One region of the Actinomadura sp. NAK00032 genome, then DNA from elsewhere that is predicted to be linked to it. Evidence: riboswitches for the same ligand, from Rfam matches in the RefSeq annotation. Region 1 holds a riboswitch; the other holds the start of a gene.
What was found. A riboswitch is a leader RNA that binds a small molecule or an ion and turns the genes downstream of it on or off. The one in region 1 is predicted to bind glycine.
Positions count from the first base shown of each region.

Region 1 (7,519 bases):
CACCAGCGCACGTCCGCGCGGATGAGCCGCACGTTGATCCGCGTCAGCACGAACGTGACGAGGAACGCGACGAAGAAGCCGAACAGCGGCAGCCGCCCGGCCGCCGTGATCCGCTCGTCGAACATCTCGATCATCTGCCCCCCGATGCCTCCATCATGCACCGCGACATGCACGGATATCGTGGGACCCGGCCGATCAGCGACGATCGAGGGGAAGGCCGCCGTGAGCCGTACCGTGGACCGCTGCGATCCCGGATACCGGGCGTGGATCGCCGAGGCGATCCGGCTCGTCGACGCCGACGCCAACCGCAGCGCCGACACGCACCTGCACGTGTTCCCGCTGCCGCCGGAATGGGGCATCGACCTCTATCTGAAGGACGAGTCCGTCCACCCGACCGGTTCGCTGAAGCACCGGCTCGCCCGGTCGCTGTTCCTGTACGGGCTCGCGAACGGCTGGATCCGGCAGGACACGACGGTCATCGAGGCGTCCAGCGGGTCCACGGCGGTGTCGGAGGCGTACTTCGCGCGGCTGCTCGGGCTGCCGTTCATCGCGGTGATGCCCGCCTCGACCAGCCCGGAGAAGATCCAGCTGATCGAGTTCCAGGGCGGCCGCTGCCATCTGGTGGACGACCCGTCCTCGATCTACGACGAGTCGCGGCGGCTCGCGGCCGAGTGCAACGGCCACTTCATGGACCAGTTCACCTACGCCGAGCGCGCGACGGACTGGCGCGGCAACAACAACATCGCCGAGTCGATCTTCGAGCAGATGCGGCTGGAGCGGTTCCCGGAGCCGTCCTGGGTGGTGGTCGGCGCGGGCACCGGCGGGACGTCCGCGACGATCGGCCGGTACGCCCGGTACCGGATGTTCCAGACGCGGCTCGCCGTCGTCGACCCGGAGGGCTCGGCGTTCCACGGCTCGTTCGCCGACGGCGACCCGGAGCGGACGGCGGCGGGCTCGCGGATCGAGGGCATCGGCCGGCCGCGCGTCGAGCCGTCGTTCCTGCCGACCGTCATCGACCGGATGATCCAGGTGCCGGACGCGGCGTCCGTCGCGGCGATGCGCTGGACGAGCGAGGTCAGCGGCCGCAGCGTCGGCGGCTCGACCGGCACGAACATGTGGGGCGCGGCGGAGCTGATCGCGCAGATGCGGGCGCGCGGCGAGCGCGGCAGCGTCGTCACGCTGATCTGCGACGGCGGCGAGCGCTACGCGGGCACCTACGGGTCGGACGCGTGGCTGGCCGGGCAGGGCCTCGACATAGCGCCCTACCTGGCCGCGCTGAACGCGTTCCTGAAGACCGGCGAGCTGCCCGCTACCCCGTGACGGTGACCGGGTTCACCAGGTCGGCGTAGATCAGCAGGCCGCCCATGACGATCAGCACGACCGCCATCACGTACGTCACCGGCAGCGCCTTGGCGACGTCCACGTAGCCGGGGTCGGGGCGGCGGAAGACCTTCGCGAACGCCTTCTTCACCGCCTCCAGCAGCGCGCCGGCGATGTGGCCGCCATCCAGCGGCAGCAGCGGGACGAGGTTGAACAGCCCGACCGCGAGGTTCAGCGAGCCGAGCAGCATCACGAAGAAGGACACCTTCTCCGCGTTGGTGTAGTCGTCGGAGGCGGCGACCTCGCCGCCGATCCGGCTGACGCCGACGACGCCGACCGGGCCGTTCGGGTCGCGCTTCTCGTCGCTGAAGGCGGCGTTCCAGACGCCGACCATCTTCTGCGGCATCCGCACCAGGGCGCCCGCGGTGCGGCTGGTCAGGTCGACCATCGTGCTCGCGACCGCGCCGGGGCCCTGCCGCTCGATCGCGCTGGTCGGGGTGATGCCGAGGAACCCGACGTTGACGATCTTGTCCTGGTCCTCCAGGTCGTACATCTGGTTGCGGGTGACCGGCACGTTCAGCTGGACGTCCCGCCCGTCCCGCTCGACGGTCATCGGGACGGTCTTGCCGCCGTTGTCGCGGATCAGCACCCGCAGCTCGTCGTAGTCGTCGATCTTCTTGCCGCCGAACGCGACGATCTCGTCGCCGGGCTTGAGCCCCGCCTGCGCGGCCGGGGTCGGCGTGGCGTTCGCCGGGCACTCCTTCGTCTGGGACTGGCTGGCGGGCACCATGCATTCGAGGACCTCGCCGATCACCGGCTGCGCCCGCATGGTGCCGATGCCCATCAGCAGGATGGCGAAGAACATCACCGACAGCAGCAGGTTCATCGCGGGCCCGCCGAACATGATGAGCAGCTTCTGCCACCACTTCTTGGCGTAGAACACGCGGTCCTCGTCGCCGGGGCGGATCTCCTCCAGCGCGGCGCCGCGCGCCGACTCGATGAGGCCCTGCCACGGCCCGGTGCTGACCTGCCGCACCTGCCCGGGCGCGTCGCCCTTGCGCGGCGGCAGCATCCCGATCATGCGGATGTAGCCGCCGAGCGGGATCCACTTCACCCCGTACTCGGTCTCGCCCTTGCGCTTGGACCACATCGTCGGGCCGAACCCGACCATGAACTGGGTGGTCCGCACCTTGAACAGCTTGGCGAACGAGAAGTGCCCGAGTTCGTGCAGCGCGATGGACACCAGCAGGCCGAAGAACAGGATCAGCATCCCTGCCAGGTAGACCATCCGGCATGCCCCTCAGCTCGTCCGCCCGCGCCCACCGCGGGTGATCTCCAACGACCAACTCAGAGTACGCGACCCGTCCTGTCCTGGTTTAAGACAATCAACGAACCGGTGCCGCGGGGACGTCCGATCGGGGCGCCCGATTTGAGGAGAGGTGCTAAGTCGCGGCGGCGGCATTGGCATGCGCCTTGATAGCGGCGGGGCGGCCGACGCGCGCATGATGAGCGATCTCACCCCGGTCCATGGAGGTAGTCACCTTGAAGCGCGGTCTTGTAGCGGTGCTGGCGCTGGGTCTGGCGCTCAGCGGGTGCGGAGGCTCCGACGACGGCGGCGGGGACGCGGGGGCGTCGGCGCCGCCCACGCCGGCGGCCTCGGCACCGGCTTCGGCGCCGTCCGGGACGGCGTCCGACAAGGGAAACGCCACGGCCACGCCCGTCCCGCCGGGGGTGTCGAAGGCGACCAAGGCGTTCAACGACTGCATGCACGAGCAGGGCGTGGAGCTGCCGTCGCCGAACCCGACGTACACCCCCGCGAAGAAGGACCTGGAGAAGATCAAGGCGGCGCTGCGGACCTGCGTGAAGTCGATGTCGGCGTCGCCGCCGCCGACGGAGTGAGGGCGGGCGGTCGCCGGGTGGTCGCCGGGCGGGGCCGCTGCTAGATTTGGCGGAAAGCCGTTGACCCCGTGCGGGAGAGTCCCACGCAGCCGGTGTGGGACGCCGAAGGAGCAAATCCTCCCCGGAACCTCTCAGGCCCACGGACCGCACGGGCAAGGCGACCTCTGGAAAGCGGGGACCCGGTCCCCCGCCGAAGGTGAAAACCCGCCGCCCGGCGGCGGGTGAAGCTCTCAGGCGCCGATGACAGAGGGGGAGGCACCGAAACGCCCGGTGCGCGAGTGGGACGATGGACCACGCGCGCCCGTGACGAAGGAGCCGAACCCATGTCCGCCGAACCCATGTCCGCCGAACCGAAGACCACTCCGCTGCACGACGTCCACCAGGACCTCGGCGCGAACCTCGTCGACTTCGCCGGCTATCTGATGCCGCTGCGCTACAAGAGCGAGACCGCCGAGCACCAGGCCGTCCGCACCGGGGCCGGCCTGTTCGACCTGTCGCACATGGGGGAGATCTTCCTCTCCGGGCCGGACGCGGGAGCCGCGCTCGACTACGCGCTGGTCGGGAACCTGTCGCCGATGGCGGTCGGCAAGGCCCGCTACACGATGATCTGCGCGCCGGACGGCGGCGTCCTCGACGACCTGATCGTCTACCGGCTGGCGGACGAGACCTGGATGGTCGTCGCGAACGCGGCCAATTCCGACGTCGTCCGGGACGCCCTGGCCGAGCGCGCCACCGGCTTCGAGGCGGCCGTCGACGACCGTTCGGCCGCGTACGCGCTGATCGCGCTGCAGGGCCCGCGCTCGCAGGGAATTCTCGAAGAGTTCACCGACGCGCCGGTGGGCGGCCTCAAGTACTACGCGATCCTCGCCGGACGCGTCGCGGGCGTCGACGCGCTGATCGCCCGCACCGGCTACACCGGCGAGGACGGCTTCGAGCTGTTCGTGGACGCCGCCGACGCCGTCGCGCTGTGGCGGGCGCTCGCCGCGGTCGACGGGGTCGTCCCGGCGGGCCTCGCCGCGCGCGACTCGCTGCGCCTCGAAGCGGGCATGCCGCTGTACGGCAACGAGCTGACCGCCGAGACGACGCCGTTCGAGGCGGGCCTCGGCCGGGTCGTGAAGCTGGACAAGACGGTCGATTTCGTGGGCAAGACCACCCTGGCGGCGCAGGCCGCGACGCCTCCGGGCCGTAGGCTCGTGGGGCTGGTCGCGCGCGGGCGTCGCGCGCCGCGGAAGGGGTACCAGGTCGTCACGTCCGGCGGCACGCCGTGCGGGGTCGTGACGAGCGGGGCCCCTTCCCCCACACTGGGCAGGCCGATCGCCCTGGCGTACCTCGACAGCGGCGTCGAGGAGACGGACCTGGCCGTGGACGTCCGCGGCCGGCCCGAGCCGGTGGACGTGGTGGCCCTGCCCTTCTACAAGCGTTCCTGAGAGAGAGAAGAGATCGTGAGCGTTCCGGAGCAGCTCCGCTACAGCGAAGAGCACGAGTGGGTGTCCGGCATCGGGGGTGAGGACGGCATCGTCACCGTCGGCATCACCGCGCACGCCGCCGACGCCCTCGGGGAGATCGTCTACCTCGAGCTGCAGCCCTCCGAGGGCGACGCCGTCGAGGCGGGCGAGCCCTGTGGCGAGGTCGAGTCCACCAAGTCCGTCAGCGACCTCTACTCTCCGGTCAGCGGCGAGATCACCGCGATCAACTCCGCCGTGGTGGACGAGCCGAAGGTCATCAACGACGACCCGTACGGCGAGGGCTGGATCTTCAAGGTCCGGATCTCCGACGAGCCCGGCGACCTGCTCGACTCCGCCGCCTACGAGAAGCTGATCGAGGAGTCATGAGCCTCTACGAGTCGCTGGCCGCCGCCGACCCCGAGGTCGCCGAGGCCGTCGGCGCGGAGCTGCGCCGCCAGCAGTCCACGCTGGAGATGATCGCGTCGGAGAACTTCGCGCCGGTCTCGGTGCTGGAGGCGCAGGGCTCCGTCCTGACCAACAAGTACGCCGAGGGCTACCCCGGCCGCCGCTACTACGGCGGCTGCGAGTTCGTCGACGTCACCGAGCAGCTCGCGATCGACCGCGCCAAGGCGCTGTTCGGGGCCGAGCACGCGAACGTCCAGCCGCACAGCGGGGCGCAGGCCAACACGGCCGTGTACTTCGCGCTGCTGCAGCACGGCGACACCATCCTCGGGCTGGACCTCGCGCACGGCGGCCACCTCACGCACGGGATGCGGCTGAACTACTCCGGCAAGACGCTGAACGTCGTGCCGTACCACGTCCGCGCCGAGGACGGCCTGGTCGACATGGACGAGGTCGCCGCGCTCGCGGCCGAGCACCGGCCGAAGATGATCGTCGCGGGCTGGTCGGCGTACCCGCGCCAGCTCGACTTCCCCGAGTTCCGCAAGATCGCCGACTCGGTCGGCGCGCTGCTCATGGTCGACATGGCGCACTTCGCGGGGCTCGTCGCGGCGGGGCTGCACCCCTCGCCCGTCCCGCACGCCGACATCGTCACCACGACGACGCACAAGACGCTCGGCGGCCCGCGCGGCGGGCTGATCCTCGCCCGCGAGGAGTACGGCAAGAAGATCAACTCGGCGGTGTTCCCGGGCATGCAGGGCGGCCCGCTGGAGCACGTGATCGCCGCCAAGGCCGTCGCGCTGAAGATCGCCGCGTCGCAGGAGTTCAAGGCCCGGCAGGCGGCCACCGTCGAGGGCGCGAAGCTGCTCGCCGACCGCCTCCTCGCCGAGGACTCCGCCAAGGCCGGCGTGAAGGTGCTGACCGGCGGCACGGACGTCCACCTCGTCTTGGTCGACCTGGTCGACTCCGAGCTCACCGGGCGCGACGCCGAGGACCGGCTGCACGAGATCGGCATCACGGTGAACCGGAACGCGGTGCCGAACGACCCGCGCCCGCCGATGGTCACCTCCGGGCTGCGCATCGGCACCCCGGCCCTCGCCACCCGCGGCTTCACCGCCGCGGACTTCGCCGAGGTCGCCGACGTCATCGCGCTGGCCCTGCAGCCGTCCTTCGACCGGGACGCCCTGGCGGCCCGCGTGACGGCCCTCGCCGAGAAGCACCCCCTGTATCCGAACCTGTGACGTCCCCGCGCCCCCTCCCCCGGGAGGGGGCGCAGCTACAACGAGGTAGCAATGGCCATCAGCGTGTTCGACCTGTTCAAGATCGGTATCGGCCCGTCCTCGTCCCACACCGGCGGCCCGATGGCCGCCGCGCACCGCTTCGCCCGCGGCCTGGAACGCGACGGGCTGTTGGAGAAGACGGCGTCTGTCCAGGTCGTCCTCTACGGCTCGCTCGGCCTCACCGGCAAGGGCCACGGCAGCGACAAGGCCGTCATCCTCGGCCTGGAGGGCGACAAGCCCGAACTGGTCGACGTCGACACCGTGGACGAGCGCCTGGCGTCCATCCGCGAACGCGGCGCCCTGCGCCTGTTCGGCGACCACGACATCCCGTTCGTCGTCAACGAGCACCTGCACTTCGAACGCAAGAAGTCGCTCCCCGGCCACCCCAACGGCATGCGCTTCACGGCCCTCGGCGAGACCGGCGCCGAACTGCGCGCGAAGGTCTACTACTCCGTCGGCGGCGGCTTCATCCTGGACGAGAACGCCACCGGCGCCGACCGCATCAAACCCGACGACACCGTCCTCCCGCACCCGTTCGACACGGCCGCCGAACTCCTCGACCGCTGCCGCGAGACGGGCCTGTCGATCTCCGCGCTCATGCTGGAGAACGAGACGGCGTTCGGCCGCACCCCCGCCGAGATCCGCGCGGGCCTCCTCGACCTCTGGCAGGTCATGCGGGCCTGCGTCACCCGCGGCTGCACCCGCGAGGGCCTGCTCCCCGGCGGCCTGAAGGTCCGCCGCCGCGCCCCCCAGTTGCACCGCCAGCTCTCCACCGAGAAGCCCGCCGACCCCCTCCACGCGATGGACTGGGTCACCCTGTTCGCCCTCGCCGTCAACGAGGAGAACGCCGCCGGCGGCCGCATCGTCACCGCCCCGACCAACGGCGCCGCCGGCATCATCCCGGCCGTCCTGCACTACTGCGACCGGTTCCTCCCGAGCGACGACGAGGGCGTCGTCCGCTTCCTGCTGACCGCCGGCGCGATCGGCGTCCTGTTCAAGCAGAACGCCTCCATCTCCGGCGCCGAGGTCGGCTGCCAGGGCGAGGTCGGCTCCGCCTGCTCCATGGCCGCCGCCGGCCTCACCGAGGTCCTCGGCGGCACCCCCGAGCAGGTCGAGAACGCCGCCGAGATCGGCATCGAGCACAACCTCGGCCTCACCTGCGACCCGGTCGGCGGC
Region 1 covers NZ_CP054932.1:7,729,432-7,736,950, forward strand. The annotation lists gene HUT06_RS35355 (hypothetical protein) at 1-134, opposite strand, end outside; gene HUT06_RS35360 (PLP-dependent cysteine synthase family protein) at 223-1,320, shown strand; gene HUT06_RS35365 (RIP metalloprotease) at 1,310-2,608, opposite strand; gene HUT06_RS35370 (hypothetical protein) at 2,848-3,219, shown strand; glycine riboswitch at 3,281-3,376, shown strand; gene gcvT (glycine cleavage system aminomethyltransferase GcvT) at 3,543-4,646, shown strand; gene gcvH (glycine cleavage system protein GcvH) at 4,662-5,051, shown strand; gene glyA (serine hydroxymethyltransferase) at 5,048-6,304, shown strand; gene HUT06_RS35390 (L-serine ammonia-lyase) at 6,356-7,519, shown strand, end outside.

Region 2 (7,519 bases), 3.3 Mb from region 1:
GCAGTGAAGCAGATGGAGGTCGTCGGCGTCCGGGTCGAGATGCCCTCCAATCAGCCGATCGTCCTGTTGAAGGAGACGGAGGGCGATCGCTACCTGCCCATCTGGATCGGGGCGGTCGAGGCGACGGCGATCGCCTTCGCGCAGCAGGGCGTGCTGCCCGCGCGGCCGCTCACCCACGACCTGTTCCGCGACGTCCTGGACGCGCTCAGCGTCCAGCTCCGCACCGTCAACATCACCGCCCTGCGCGAGGGCATCTTCTTCGCCGACCTGATCTTCTCCAACGGCGTCGAGGTCAGCGCCCGCCCGTCCGACTCCATCGCCCTGGCCCTGCGCACCGGCGCCACGATCTTCGCCAGCGAGGACGTCCTCGAAGAGGCCGGCGTCGCCATCCCCGACGAGCAGGAGGACGAGGTCGAGAAGTTCCGCGAATTCCTCGACACGATCTCCCCCGAAGACTTCGGCCGAGCCGGCTAGCTCGCCCCGGTCGGGCGGGTGTGGTCGCAAGCAGAGCCTGCTCCCCGCGGCCCTCGCCGTTGTGTCTCCCAGGGGGCCGACCGTTGTGTCTCCCACCGGGTTGGGCGGGATTTCTGAGGGGTGGGTCGATTACCGTGCGTCACTGTTTGGTGGTTCGTGGGGTGGGGTGGGCCGGGGCTTGGTGCGGGGCGGGTAGGTGTGGTGAAGGGCAGTGATAAATGCCGCATCGTCCTGGACCTGGCGGTTTTTGGGGGCCGTGCTTCGGGGTAGGAGTCGGTGGGTGGCGGAGGTGCGCAGTTTGCCCACGTGAAGCCGGTTCATCCGGGCATGCGACGCGCCGACGATGAACGTTGACCACACCCTGACCGGCACCTACCGTGCTGGTGGAACACCCGTGGTGTAATTCGTCAAACCCCCTTGACGAAGCGCCACGGGATGATAGAAGCCGGAGGTCCGCGTGGCGGTGAGCAGCGGCGAGGGCAAGGCGACCCCCGACAGGCACGTGGCGTCACGCCGTGCCGGAGAGCAGGGGCTGCTCTTCGACACGCAGGTGTCCGCGCCGCCGGAGGATGTCGGCTACCGGGGCCCGACGGCGTGCGCCGCGGCGGGGATCACCTACCGGCAGCTCGACTACTGGGCGCGCACGAAGCTGGTGGAGCCGAGCGTGCGCGCGGCGCAGGGATCGGGCAGCCAGCGGCTGTACAGCTTCCGCGACATCCTCGTGCTGAAGGTCGTGAAGCGGCTGCTGGACACGGGAGTGTCACTGCAGCAGATCCGGACGGCCGTGACCCATCTGCGGGACCGCGGCGTCCAGGACCTCGCGCAGATCACGTTGATGAGCGACGGCGTCAGCGTCTACGAGTGCACGTCCGCCGACGAGGTCGTCGACCTGCTGCAGGGCGGGCAGGGCGTGTTCGGCATAGCGCTCGGCCGGGTGTGGCAGGAGGTGGAGGGGAGCCTCGCGCGGCTTCCCGGTGAACGCGCCGCCGCGGACCCTATCGAGCACCCCCACGATGAGCTCGCCAACCGGCGCCGCGCGCGCCGGACCGGCTGACGCTCAGAGCGCCTCCTTGCGCTGGAGGAAGGCGAACGCCCCCCAGCCCGGCAGCACGGGCAGCCACAGCGTGAAGAGCCGGTAGAGCAGCACCGCGGACGTCGCGGTCTCCGCGGACAGCCCGGAGATCGTCAGCGCCAGGGTGAGGGCGCCCTCGACGGCGCCGAGACCGCCCGGCGTCGGCGCCGCAGATCCGACCGCGTTCGCGGTGAGGAACACCAGCACCACCGTCGTCCACGGCAGCGAACCGCCGAACGAGCGGATCGACGCGTCCAGGCACAGGACGAACGCCAGCGTCAGCAGCAGGCTCCCGCCGATCCCGGTGAACAGCTTCGTCGGGGACTGCAGGACGTCCACCAGGCGGGGCACCACGCCCGAGAACATGCTCCGCAGCCGCGAGGCCACCACCCGCCGGACGCGCGGGACGGTCAGCGCCAGCCCGGCGACCAGGCCCAGCACCAGCACCGCGATCACGATCGTGCGGGACGGCGCCAGGTCCTGCGTCGCCTTGGTCGTCGAGCCGGTGAGGAACCCGAACAGCACCAGCAGCAGGATGTGCGCGACCAGCCCGACGAGCTGCGACGCGCCCACGCTCGCGACGGCCAGCGCCGGCCGCACTCCCGAGCGCTGCAGGTAGCGGGTGTTGACCGCGACGCCGCCGACGGCCGCCGGCGCGACCAGCTTCACGAACGACGCGGCGAGCTGCACCAGCACCGTCCGGCCGAGCGGCAGCCGCTCCGGGACGAACCCCATCAGCATGAGCGCCGCCCCGACGTAGCTCAGCGCCGCCGCGCCGAGTGCCGCGGCGACCCAGTGCCAGCTCGCCGTGGCCGCCAGGTACCCGACGTCCAGGCTGGTCACCTGCGGGATGACGATGTAGGCGGCGATCGACAGCGCCACCACGCTGAAGATCGTCCGCGGCCGGAAGCGCTCCAGCCGGGCCGGGGCCGCCTCGGTCTCCGGCTTCAGCCGGACGATCTGCTCCCGGATGCGGGTGAGCAGGTCCCGGTCGCGCCTCAGCGCGGCGCGGGTCGTGCGGGACAGGGCGACGCGCTGCAGCAGCGGCACCGCCCCGCCCAGGGCCTCCTCGCCGAGCACGGACGCGGCCGTCCGCACCGCCCGCTCGGGGCCGGCCCGCAGCGCGAGGGTCGTGAGGAGCTGCGCCAGGTCCAGGCGCAGCACCAGGTCGCCGGCCGCCGTCTCCCCGGCCCGCAGGTCGGTGACGTAGGCGAGGCCGTCCTCGCCGATCAGCAGCGCGCGGTCCTCCAGCCGCCGGTGCGCGAGCCGGCCGCCCTGCATCGCGCGGAACTGCCGCCAGACGTCGGTGAGCAGCGCGTCGGTGACCTCGTCGTCCGGCACGTCGCCGAGCCGCCGGCCCGGCACGTGCTCGTAGGCCAGCAGCGCCGCCTCGGTGCCGACCTCGCAGGTGCCGGCCAGCCGCGGGGTCCGCACGCCGGCCGCGTCGACCGCGTACGCCATCAGCGACTCCTGCTCCAGGGACCGGCGCAGCGACCGCAGCGTCCGGCCGCTGGTCGCGGCGCGCAGCCGCAGCAGCCGCCAGATCCGGTACAGCAGCCCGGCGGTCTGCTGGTCCCGGTCCAGGACGCGGACCTCCAGGTCCCAGTCGCCGTGCGCGCCGCGCCCGGCGGGGACGCGGGCGCCGTACCCGCCGCCGGCGGACGGGCCGAGGACGACGCCGTAGCGGCGGCCGTCCTCGGTGTCGTCGGCGGGCTCGTCCAGCCGCGCGCCCCGCTCCGGCCGCAGCCCGAGCCGCTCCAGCGCCGCGACCACCGCCGTCCCGGACGGCCGGGGGTTCGGCGTGCCGACGGCGTACAGGGTGCCGTGGCCGATGGCGCGGCCGAGGAAGTAGGTGGCGGCGAGCGCGGCGACGGACGCGTAGGTCGCGGTGAGCCCGGTCAGCGCCGCCAGCCCGATCATGGTCCAGGTCACCGCCTGCCAGCGGGCGCGGCCCGCCATCCCGACGGCGGTGGCGAACGCGATCACCGGGGCGATGTCGGTGTGCACGGGCGCGGTCTCGGTGCCGCCCCAGATCAGCGAGTCCAGCACGCCGCCGGGGGCGGCCCGCACCACCAGGTCGTCCAGCCCCACCGTGATCCCGAACGCGATCACGGCGGCCAGCAGCGCGATCGCGACGCGCGTCCCGTCCTTGTGGAACAGCCGCTCCACCGCGAACGCGATCGGCACCGCCAGCACCCCGAAGCTGGATACCAGCGTCGCGAGCGTCAGCAGCAGCCGGGGCGCGTGCGCGGTGCCCTGGGCGATGTCGGTCTGCAGGCCGTGCGTGGTCTGCTGCGCGATCGACACCAGCAGCATCACCGCCGCCAGCCCGGCCAGCGACGCCGCGAACCTGATCGCGTCGGTCGGCCGGCGGATCCGGTCCGGCAGGGCGGGCTCGTCGACGGGCGCCCCGGCGGGCGCGTCCGGCCGCGGGCGCGCCGCGCCGTCGTGGGTCTGCGTCACGCCGCTACCGCCCGGACCGTCCGTCATCGTGATCAGCGTCCCAGAACCGGCGGCGCGCCGTCGAGCGCCGGGACGCCCCCCGGCCGGTCGCGTGCGCACCCCGCAGCCCCATCTCCGCCCCCGTGGCCCGAGGTCCGTCTTGTCCCAGGTGAGTCAGCACATCGTACCGGCCGGTACCGTCCCGGCACCGTGGGGACGTCCCCCGTGTCCGCGTGGGGCGCCGCGTCCCGCCGGGGGCCGCGGCGGCGGCCGGGACCGGTCTTTGGGTAGGGTTCGGTCAGGACATGCCGTCGACCCTGGGCGGGAGAGCCCCCGCGCCGCCAGCGCGGGGCGCCGAAGGGGCAACCTCCCCGGAACCTCTCAGGCAAAAGGACCGCTCGGGCGAGGCACCTCTGGAAAGCAGGCGTCGTTCCCCGCGCGCGGGGAACGCGGCTCACCGAAGGGGAAACCCCGCCGCGCGGGTGAAGCTCTCAGGTGCCGATGACAGAGGGGGAGACCGGCCGCCGGCCCGCGCGCCGGCGGTGGCCCTGAGCGACCGCAGCAGCCAGGAGGCTCTCCATGACCGCGCAGTTCTTCGCCCCCGTGGCTTCGCCGCAGCACGCCCGCACCGCGTTCGCCGACCGGCACATCGGCCCCGGCCCGGCCGACCGCGACCGGATGCTCGCCGCGATCGGCTACTCCGGCGCCGAGGCGCTGATCGACGCGGCGGTCCCCGCCGCGATCCGCACCTCCCGCCCGCTGGACCTGCCGCCCGCGCTGAGCGAGCCCGCCGCGCTGGCCCGGCTCCGCGAGCTGGCGTCCCGCAACACCGTGCTGACCTCCATGATCGGGCTCGGCTACCACGGGACGACGGTCCCCGGCGTGATCCTGCGCAACGTCCTGGAGAACCCCGGCTGGTACACCGCCTACACGCCCTACCAGCCGGAGATCTCCCAGGGGCGGCTGGAGGCGCTGCTGAACTTCCAGACGGTGGTCGCCGACCTGACCGGCCTGCCCGTCGCCAACGCCTCCATGCTGGACGAGGGCACCGCCGCCGCCGAGGCGATGGCCCTCGCGCACCGCGCCTCCAGGCGCAAGGACCCGGGGACGTTCCTCGTGGACGCCGACGCGCTGCCGCAGACGATCGAGGTCGTCCGGACGCGCGCCGTCCCGCTCGGCATCGAGGTGGTGACCGCCGACCTGTCCGGGGGCCTCCCGGACGGCGACTTCTTCGGTGTGCTGCTGCAGTACCCGGGCGCGTCCGGCGCCGTCCGCGACCTGGGGCCGGCGATCGCGCAGGCGCACGAGCGCGGCGCCAAGGCCGTCGTGGCCGCCGACCTGCTCGCGCTGACGCTGCTGCGCCCGCCGGGGGAGTCCGGCGCCGACATCGCGGTCGGGTCGTCGCAGCGGTTCGGCGTCCCCTACGGGTTCGGCGGGCCGCACGCCGGCTACATGGCGGTCGGCGAGGGCCTCCAGCGCCAGCTCCCCGGGCGCCTGGTCGGCGTGTCCGTCGACGCGGACGGCGCGCTCGCCTACCGGCTGGCGCTGCAGACCCGCGAGCAGCACATCCGCCGGGAGAAGGCGACCAGCAACATCTGCACCGCCCAGGTCCTGCTCGCCGTGATGGCGAGCATGTACGCGGTCTACCACGGCCCCGAGGGGCTGGCGGCGATCGCCCAGCGCGCCCACCGCCGCGCCGCCGAGATCGCCGCCGGGCTGCGGGCCGCCGGCGTCGAGGTCGTGCACGGCTCCTTCTTCGACACCGTCCTCGCCCGGGTGCCGGGCCGCGCCGCCGAGGTCGTCGCCGCCGCCCGCGAGCGCGGCGTCAACCTGCGGCCCGACGGCCCCGACCGCGTCGGGATCGCCTGCGACGAGACGACGCTCCCCGAGCACGTCACCGCCGTCCTGGAGGCGTTCGGCGCGGCCCCCGCCGGCGACGCCGCCGAGGCGATCCCGGACACGCTGCGCCGGGAGAGCCCCTACCTCACCCACCCGGTGTTCCACGCGCACCGCTCCGAGACGGCGATGCTGCGCTACCTGCGCCGCCTCCAGGACAAGGACATCGCGCTCGACCGCTCCATGATCCCCCTCGGCTCCTGCACGATGAAGCTGAACGCCACGACCGAGATGGAGCCGGTCACCTGGCCGGAGTTCGCCGACATCCACCCGTTCGCGCCGGTCGACCAGGCCGCCGGCCACCTGGAGCTGATCGGCGAGCTGGAGGACGCGCTCGCCGAGATCACCGGGTACGCGAAGGTGTCGGTGCAGCCGAACGCCGGCTCCCAGGGCGAGCTGGCGGGCCTGCTGGCGATCCGCGGCTACCACGCCTCCCGCGGCGAGGAGCACCGCGACGTCTGCCTGATCCCCTCGTCCGCGCACGGCACCAACGCCGCCAGCGCCGTCATGGCGGGGATGCGCGTCGTCGTCGTCAGGTGCGACGAGGGCGGCAACGTCGCCCTCGACGACCTGCACGCCAAGATCGAGGCGCACGGTGAGCGGCTCGCCGCGATCATGGTGACGTACCCGTCCACGCACGGCGTCTTCGAGGAGACGATCACCGAGGTGTGCGCGGCCGTGCACGCGGCCGGCGGCCAGGTCTACGTCGACGGCGCCAACCTCAACGCCCTGGTCGGCCTCGCCCGCCCCGGCGAGTTCGGCTCGGACGTCTCCCACCTGAACCTGCACAAGACGTTCTGCATCCCGCACGGCGGCGGCGGCCCGGGCGTCGGCCCGGTCGGCGTCCGCGCGCACCTCGCCCCGTTCCTGCCCAACCACCCGCTGCGGGGGGACAGTGGAGCGACGAGCGGAGCGAGTCCGTTGGATGGCGGAGGGCGGGGGCTGGAGGACGGTCCGGACAGCGGCGTCGGCCCGATCTCCGCGGCCCCGTGGGGCTCGGCGGGCATCCTGCCGATCTCCTGGGCCTACATCGCGATGATGGGCCCGGACGGGCTGCGCGCCGCCACCGAGGGCGCGATCATCGGTGCGAACTACCTCGCCGCCCGGCTCGCCCCGCACTACCCGATCCTCTACACCGGCCGCGACGGGCTCGTCGCGCACGAGTGCATCGCCGACCTCCGCAAGATCACCAAGGAGACCGGGATCACCGCCGAGGACGTCGCCAAGCGGCTCATCGACTACGGCTTCCACGCGCCCACCCTGTCGTTCCCGGTGGCCGGGACGCTGATGATCGAGCCGACCGAGTCCGAGGACCTCGCCGAGCTCGACCGGTTCTGCGACGCGATGATCGAGATCCGCCGGGAGATCCGGCGGGTCGCCGACGGCGGCTACGACCGCGAGGACAACCCGCTGAAGAACGCCCCGCACACCGCCGCCTGCCTGGTCTCCGACGACTGGAAGCACGCCTACACCCGCGAGGAGGCCGCCTACCCCGTCCCGTCGGTGCGGGAGGGCAAGTACTGGCCGCCCGTCCGCCGCATCGACCAGGCCTACGGCGACCGCAACCTCGTCTGCTCCTGCCCGCCCCCCGAGGCGTTCGAGGACTGAGCGTTCGAGGACGAGCCCCCGGGGACC
Region 2 covers NZ_CP054932.1:4,438,217-4,445,735, forward strand. The annotation lists gene HUT06_RS20600 (bifunctional nuclease family protein) at 4-474, shown strand; gene HUT06_RS20605 (MerR family transcriptional regulator) at 932-1,528, shown strand; gene HUT06_RS20610 (lysylphosphatidylglycerol synthase transmembrane domain-containing protein) at 1,532-4,036, opposite strand; glycine riboswitch at 4,301-4,395, shown strand; gene gcvP (aminomethyl-transferring glycine dehydrogenase) at 4,568-7,492, shown strand.
Region 2: another riboswitch for glycine. It lies ahead of gcvP (aminomethyl-transferring glycine dehydrogenase); the one in region 1 lies ahead of gcvT (glycine cleavage system aminomethyltransferase GcvT).